DNA from 2 places in the Brevibacterium sp. genome. Region 2 is predicted to be linked to the other one. Evidence: predicted binding sites of a transcription regulator. Region 2 holds the regulator's gene; the other holds the start of a gene.

Region 1 (3,409 bases), on a different contig from region 2:
GTACGGCCCTGACCATCGGTGAGGCGGCCGTCATCGAGGACCTGCAGCAGGATGTCGAAGACGGACGGGTGCGCCTTCTCCACCTCGTCGAGCAGGACGACGGAGTACGGACGACGGCGGACCGCTTCGGTGAGCTGGCCGCCCTCGTCGTATCCGACGTAGCCCGGAGGGGCACCGACGAGGCGGGACACGGTGTGCTTCTCACCGTATTCGCTCATATCGATCCTGATCAGGGCCTTCTCATCGTCGAAGAGGAAGTCCGCCAGCGACTTCGCGAGCTCCGTCTTACCCACACCGGTGGGCCCGAGGAACAGGAACGAACCGGTCGGACGGTCGGGGTCGGCGACACCCGCACGCGAACGGCGGATGGCGTCGGAGACCGCGGCGACAGCGTTCTTCTGACCGATGAGGCGCTCACCGAGGATGTTCTCGGCTTCGAGCAGCTTCTCGACCTCACCTTGGACGAGGCGTCCTGCGGGGATGCCCGTCCAGGAGGAGACCACCTCGGCGATATCGCTGCTCGAGACCTTGTCCGAGACCATCGGATCCGAGGTCTGACCGGCTTCGGCCTGAGCCTCTGCTGCTTCGGCTTCGGCGATCTCCTTCTGCACGGCGGGGATCTCCCCGTAGAGCAGGCGGGATGCGGTCTCGAGGTCCGTGTCGCGCTGAGCCTTCTCGGCCTGCGAGCGCAGTTCGTCGAGCTTCGTCTTCAGCTCACCGACCCGGTTGAGGCCGGCACGCTGGGACTCCCACGTCGCTTCGAGCGAACGCAACTCCTCCTCTTTGTCGGCGAGGTCGGCGCGCAGGGCGGTCAGGCGCTCGGCCGATGCGGAATCGTTCTCCTTCGACAGGGCCATTTCCTCCATCTTCAGGCGGTCCACGGCGCGGCGGAGCTCATCGATCTCGACCGGAGCCGAGTCGATCTCCATCCGCAGGCGGGAGGCCGCCTCGTCGACGAGGTCGATGGCCTTGTCCGGCAGCTGCCTGCCGGTGATGTACCGGTCCGACATCGTCGCCGCGGCCACCAGCGCGCTGTCACTGATCGAGACCTTGTGGTGCGCCTCGTAGCGTTCCTTGAGCCCGCGGAGGATCGCGATCGTGTCCTCGACGCTGGGCTCTCCGACGAACACCTGCTGGAACCTGCGCTCAAGGGCGGGGTCCTTTTCGATGTTCTCGCGGTACTCGTCCAGGGTCGTGGCGCCGATCATCCGCAGCTCGCCGCGGGCGAGCATCGGCTTGAGCATATTGCCCGCGTCCATCGAGGAGTCCCCGCCGGCGCCGGCTCCGACGATCGTGTGGAGCTCGTCGATGAAGGTGATGATCTGCCCGTCGGAGTTCTTGATCTCCTCGAGCACGGCCTTGAGCCGCTCCTCGAACTCGCCGCGGTACTTCGCGCCGGCGACCATGGCGGACAGGTCGAGGCTGATCAGCGTCTTGTCCCGCAGCGATTCGGGCACGTCTCCGGCCACGATCCGCTGGGCCAGGCCCTCGACGACGGCGGTCTTGCCGACGCCGGGATCACCGATGAGGACGGGGTTGTTCTTCGTCCTGCGCGAGAGCACCTGGACGACGCGGCGCACTTCCTTGTCGCGGCCGATCACCGGGTCGAGCTTGCCTTCGCGGGCGGCGGCGGTAAGGTCGACGCCGAACTTCTCCAGCGACTGCATGGTCTCCTCGGGGTTCTCCGAAGTGACCTTCTTGCCTCCGCGCAGTTCGGGCAGGGCCGCAAGCAGTGCGTCCCGGTTCGCCCCATTCGCGCGCAGCGTCTCGCCGGCGCCGTCATCTCCGGCCGCCGCTGCGAGCAGCAGGTGCTCGGTCGAAACGAACTGATCGCCCAGGGAGGTCATCTCCTCCTGCGCGAGGTTCATCATCTCGAGTCCGGCGCGGGACAGGCCTGGCTGGCTGACCGAAGATCCGCTGACCGTGGGGAACCTGTCGATCACTGCTTCAATCGCGGTGAGCACCGACTGTGGGTCGGCGCCGACCTTCGTCAGCAGGGCCGAGGCCAGGGAGTCGGGCTGCTTGAGCAGCGCGGCCACGAGGTGGGCCGGTTCGATCTGGTTGTTGTGCCGGGCGACGACGTCGTTGACCGCAGTCTGCAGCGCCTCCCGGGATTTGGTTGTCATCTGTGCGTCCATCTGCGCATCTCCTTCTTTCAATTCTGGGCTGATTTGAACTCTCGCCGAGAACAACATCGACAAAGTTGAGTCTATTCCGCTCAACTTTGAATTTCCAGAGGAATCTTCGTCGAAACATTCCGCCCGGATGCGTGCCCCTGCCCCACCGGGACCGGCCCGGAGACCCAGCCGGGACCGGCCCGTTCCTACCGGGTGATGACCGACTGGAGGTCGAAGCGGTGGAGCACCTTGTCCGCAACCTCCGGATCGGTGCCGCGCTCACGACGGGCCTTGAGCACCTCGGCGCGAGCGGACTGCATGGCCTTCTTCTGCACGGCCAACGTCTGCTCCCGGTGTTCCTTGAAAGCCATCGCCTGCTCCGAACTCGCCTGGTCATCGGTGGTTCCGCTGAGCTGATCGTGCAGGACTTTGAACCTCGCGCGCAGTGGTTCGATGATGTCGTCGGGCAGGCTGTGTCATCGTTCTTGATCTCGCGCATCGCGGCCTTGTAGGCGCGCAGTGCGATGTCCCTGGTCGCCTGATGTTCCTTCTCCGCTTCGTCGTCGATGCCGAGGGCGGCGACGACCACGACGGCGATGAAGCCGCCGACGAGCAGCGCTCGCCCGAGGTCGGCATGCTCGGATTCGACGATGAGACGCAGATCGAGGCCGATGAGTCCGAAGGCGATTCCGGTGATGAGCATCTCGAGGACCTGCCACGTCGAATTCTGCGTCACCCGCTCCGCCGAGTTCCCCTCGACATCGCGGCGCCGCACTTCGAGAGCGGCCACGACGACGGCGATGACCCCGCTGGCGTGGAAGTGCTCGGCCACGAGGTAGACGCCGAAGGGCAGGACGAGCATCAGGGAGGACCGAGCGATCGTGTGATCGATCTTCTCCATCACCCACCAGGCGGCGAAGGACAGGACCAGACCGACGAGGATCGCCACGACGGCGAAGACGGCGAACGACACGGCCAGATCGGCAAAGTCCACTTCGGTACCGGCCAATACCGCGGCCATCGCAGTCTGGAAGATGACGAGGGAGGCGGCATCGTTGAACAGGCCTTCGCTCTGCAGGGTCGACATGATGCGGCGGGGGATCGACACGGTGCTGGCCACGGCTTCGACAGCGACCGGGTCGGGTGGGGCGAGCATCGCGCCGAGCGCGATGGCTGCGGCGATCGTGATTCCGGGGATGAGGAAGACCGCGGAACCGGCGACGGCGGCCACGGTCACCCCGACCAGGGCCACGGAAGCTTGAGCTTCTGCCCCACACCGACCACCACCGAGG
Region 2 (3,409 bases):
CCTCGTCGGCGGCGCCGGCCTCCTCCTCATCGGTGGAGTCGCAGTCGCCATGACCATGCGCCGCAAGAAGGTCGCACAGGATCCCGCTGAGATCTGATAGCGACCGACCTGAGCTCGCCCGGGCTCGATTGAGCTGGGCGTGAGACGACGAAGGGCGCGAACCCGATCGGGTTCGCGCCCTTCGTCGTCTCAGCGATGCCGGGCAGAAGACGGCTCATTCCATGCGGTCGTACCTCGAGCGCAGGGCGAGGAAGACTCCGTAGAGGACCAGGCCGAGACCCACAGCCAACAGCAGATACGGCCCGAACGGCTGATCGCGCATGCCCTTGAGCGCACCGTCGATTCCGGTGAACTCCTCCGGATCACCGGTCGCCGCGGACACCACGATGAGGATGCCCACCGACAGCAAAGTCGCACCTTTGCCCAGATACCCGACAACACCGGTGAAACCGACGAGGAAGCGAGTGAACGCGCTGCGCGGCCGACGCAGCTCGTCTTTCCACTTCCGCCGCAGACCGTTGACACAGAATACGATGCCGATGATCGCAATCACGGCGCCGACGGCCATGAGGATATACAGTCCAGCCGGCGCCTTCGCCACCGTCGTCGAGGCCTGTGAACTCGACTTACCCGAATCCGCTCCTCCGCCGAAGACGAATTGGGAGAAGGTTGCCGCCACGACTACATAGGCGATGGCAGAACCGACCATCGTGAAGAAGTCGGTCCACTGTTTCCTCCCCTGCTTCTCCTGCAGATCCCGAGTACCAGCGCCACGCAGCGATGCTGAGCCGAAGAACGCGTTGACCAGGCACCACAAAGCCATCAACGCACAGCCGAGGAAGCAGACGATGATGAGCACCATGCCGAAGGGCTGCGCAGCGATCTGGCCGACAGCTCCTGCCTGGTCGGCGTTGCCGCCGCCTTGCCCCAGCCCGATCGTCACAGCGGTCGCGCCGAGGATGGCGTGGACCAATCCATTGGCGATGAATCCCGCTCGGGCCACCCGCTCGAACCAGCGGCTGTCTGCGGCTTCCTGAGCCGCCGAATCAGCGCTGTCGGCGACCTGTCGAACCTTCTCTTTCTCGTCCACAGAGTCAGTGTCGCACAGCATCTGTACTTTTCTGCGCCGCAAACAAACAGAATCCTCGGACAGATGCGAAGAGGCGGAGCGCGAATACCCAGATGGGTTCGCACTCCGCCTCAGATCCGATCACACCGACTCTGACCGGCGACTGCCGACTCAGCCGCGCCGATACCGGTTGTACAGCACCAAGGCTCCCGGTTCAGGACGACCCTGTGGGCGTCGTCCCCTCGAGATCGAGACGACGTCTCCGCCCACGGTGCCGGCTGCGAAGACGCGCGCATCGCGTTCCTGCGCCGACCGGCGTGCCCGAACCTCGTCCTCGAGCTCCTCGTTGCGGCTCTTGAGCGCATCGACCTGATTCTGCAGGTCGATGATCTTCTTGATCCCGACGAGGTTGACTCCCTCGTCCTGCGACAGCTGCTGGATCAGTCGCAGCTTGGCGATGTCCCTTCCGGAATAACGCCGGCCCCGGCTCGCAGTGCGATCCGGAGTGACGAGACCCAGTCGGTCATACTGCCGCAGCGTCTGCGGGTGCATGCCCGCCAGATCCGCGGCCACCGAGATGACATACACCGCCGCACTCGATGAAATGTGCATTGTGATTAACCACCTCAGCTGGCCTTGGCCTTGTCCAGCAAGCCGGCGCGTGGATCCTCACCTTCGGTGGCGGCCTTGAAGGCCTCGACCGCTTGTTTGGCTTCCTTGGACAGATTCTTCGGCACCACGATCTGGACTGTCGCCAGCAGATCGCCGGTGCCTTTCTTCGTCTTCACACCTTTGCCCCGCACGCGCAGGGTCCGTCCCGAGGGTGTCCCCGGTGCGACCTTGACCTTGACGGGCGTTCCGCCCAGGGTCGGCACCTTGACCTCGGCGCCGAGGGCCGCCTCGTCGAAGCTGATCGGCAGCTCAATCCGCAGGTTGTCACCATCGCGGGTGAAGACCGGGTGCGGGCGTACGTGCACGGTGAGGATGACGTCACCGGGCTCGCCGCCGTTGGGGCTGGTCTTGCCCTTGCCGGCCAGGCGGATCTTCTGCCCGTCCTTGACCCCGATCGGTGTCCGCACGGTCAGCGGCTTCCCACCCGGCATATTCAGCTTCACCGAGGCACCGTTGATCGCTTCGGTGAACGACAGCGTCGTACTCGCCTTGATGTCGCCGCCCTTGACCGGAGGCTGGTAGCCGCCGTAACCGCCACCGCCGAAACCTCCGCCGAATCCGCCGAGCAGATCCGCCAGGTCCGGGGGAACGTCTCCCCCACCGGTGTAGGTCGTGCGGGTCCTGGTGCGTCCGCCGCCTCCGAAGAGGTCGGAGAACACATCGTCGAATCCGCCGCCGGCAGCCCCGCCCGGTCCACCGGAACCGGCGCTGAACCTGGCACCGCCGCCCATGGCGCGGACCTGATCGTACTGGGCCCGGGATTCCTTGTCGGAGAGCACCTGGTGGGCCTGGCCGATCTCCTTGAACTTCTCTTCGGCCTTCTCATCACCGGGGTTGGCGTCCGGGTGATACTTGCGCGCGAGCTTGCGATAAGCCTTCTTGATCTCAGCGTCGGAAGCATCCTTGGAGACGCCGAGGGTTTTGTAGAAGTCCTTATCGAACCAATCATTCTGAGGTCCGGTATTCACCTGGCACCTCCTTTCCTTCCAATCAATCCTGTCATCACGGTATTCACTTGTCCTCTCACAATCCGCATCCCCGGGGCACTGCCCCGAAGATCCGGACCGCCGCCGAGGCGGTTCCCCGGCCCCGTACCTCGGTGAACCGGCGTACGGGGCCGGCGGCCGCCTCGGCGATCGTTGTCGTTCAGTCCTCCGGCTGCTGGACACCGACACGGGCGGCGCGAATGATGCGCTCCCCGATACGGTAGCCCGGCTGCATGACCAGGAAGAGCGTCGGATTCTCGACCTCATCCGATGGCTGCTGCATGAGCGCCTCGTGGATGTTCGGGTCGAACTCGTCGCCGACCTCTCCGTATTGTTCGACGCCGATCTTGTTCAGCGATTCGACGAGCTTGTTCACGTGGGTCTCGAAAGGCCCGCTGACATCGCCGTTGTCGCGAGCGAGCTTGACCTCGTCGAGCACGGGGATCAGGGCCTCAACGACCTTGATCGTGCCGCCGAGAGCCGCACGCTCACGTTCGCGGTCGGCGCGCATCCGATACGCCGCATATTCGGCGTTGATGCGCTTGAGGTCGGCCAGGTACCCCGCTGCCTCCGAGCCCGGTTCGGGCTCGGCTTCCGGCTCGATGTCTTCGAGACCCGAGGCATCGGACGGGATGTCCACCCCGAGGTCGCTGGCATCGGACGCGGCAGCCTGTTCGGCATT

The links. Region 2 encodes HspR, which represses chaperone genes until heat shock. Its sites were predicted from a motif close to AAGTTGAGTCNNNNNGACTCAACTT; they were not measured.
Region 1: clpB (ATP-dependent chaperone ClpB) is a predicted target of HspR. The motif match lies at 2,201-2,225, and genes of this name have one in related genera.

The regions. Positions count from the first base shown of each region.
Region 1 covers NZ_JBQDYQ010000006.1:48,770-52,178, reverse strand. Annotated here, with positions in the region: gene clpB (ATP-dependent chaperone ClpB) at 1-2,138, opposite strand, end outside; gene ACTIIH_RS03580 (hypothetical protein) at 2,324-2,488, opposite strand; partial or broken gene ACTIIH_RS03575 (cation:proton antiporter domain-containing protein) at 2,773-3,348, opposite strand.
Region 2 covers NZ_JBQDYQ010000057.1:2,612-6,020, forward strand. Annotated here, with positions in the region: gene ACTIIH_RS13315 (LPXTG cell wall anchor domain-containing protein) at 1-97, shown strand, start outside; gene ACTIIH_RS13320 (DUF1206 domain-containing protein) at 215-1,090, opposite strand; gene ACTIIH_RS13325 (heat shock protein transcriptional repressor HspR) at 1,241-1,681, opposite strand; gene ACTIIH_RS13330 (DnaJ C-terminal domain-containing protein) at 1,696-2,709, opposite strand; gene ACTIIH_RS13335 (nucleotide exchange factor GrpE) at 2,888-3,409, opposite strand, start outside.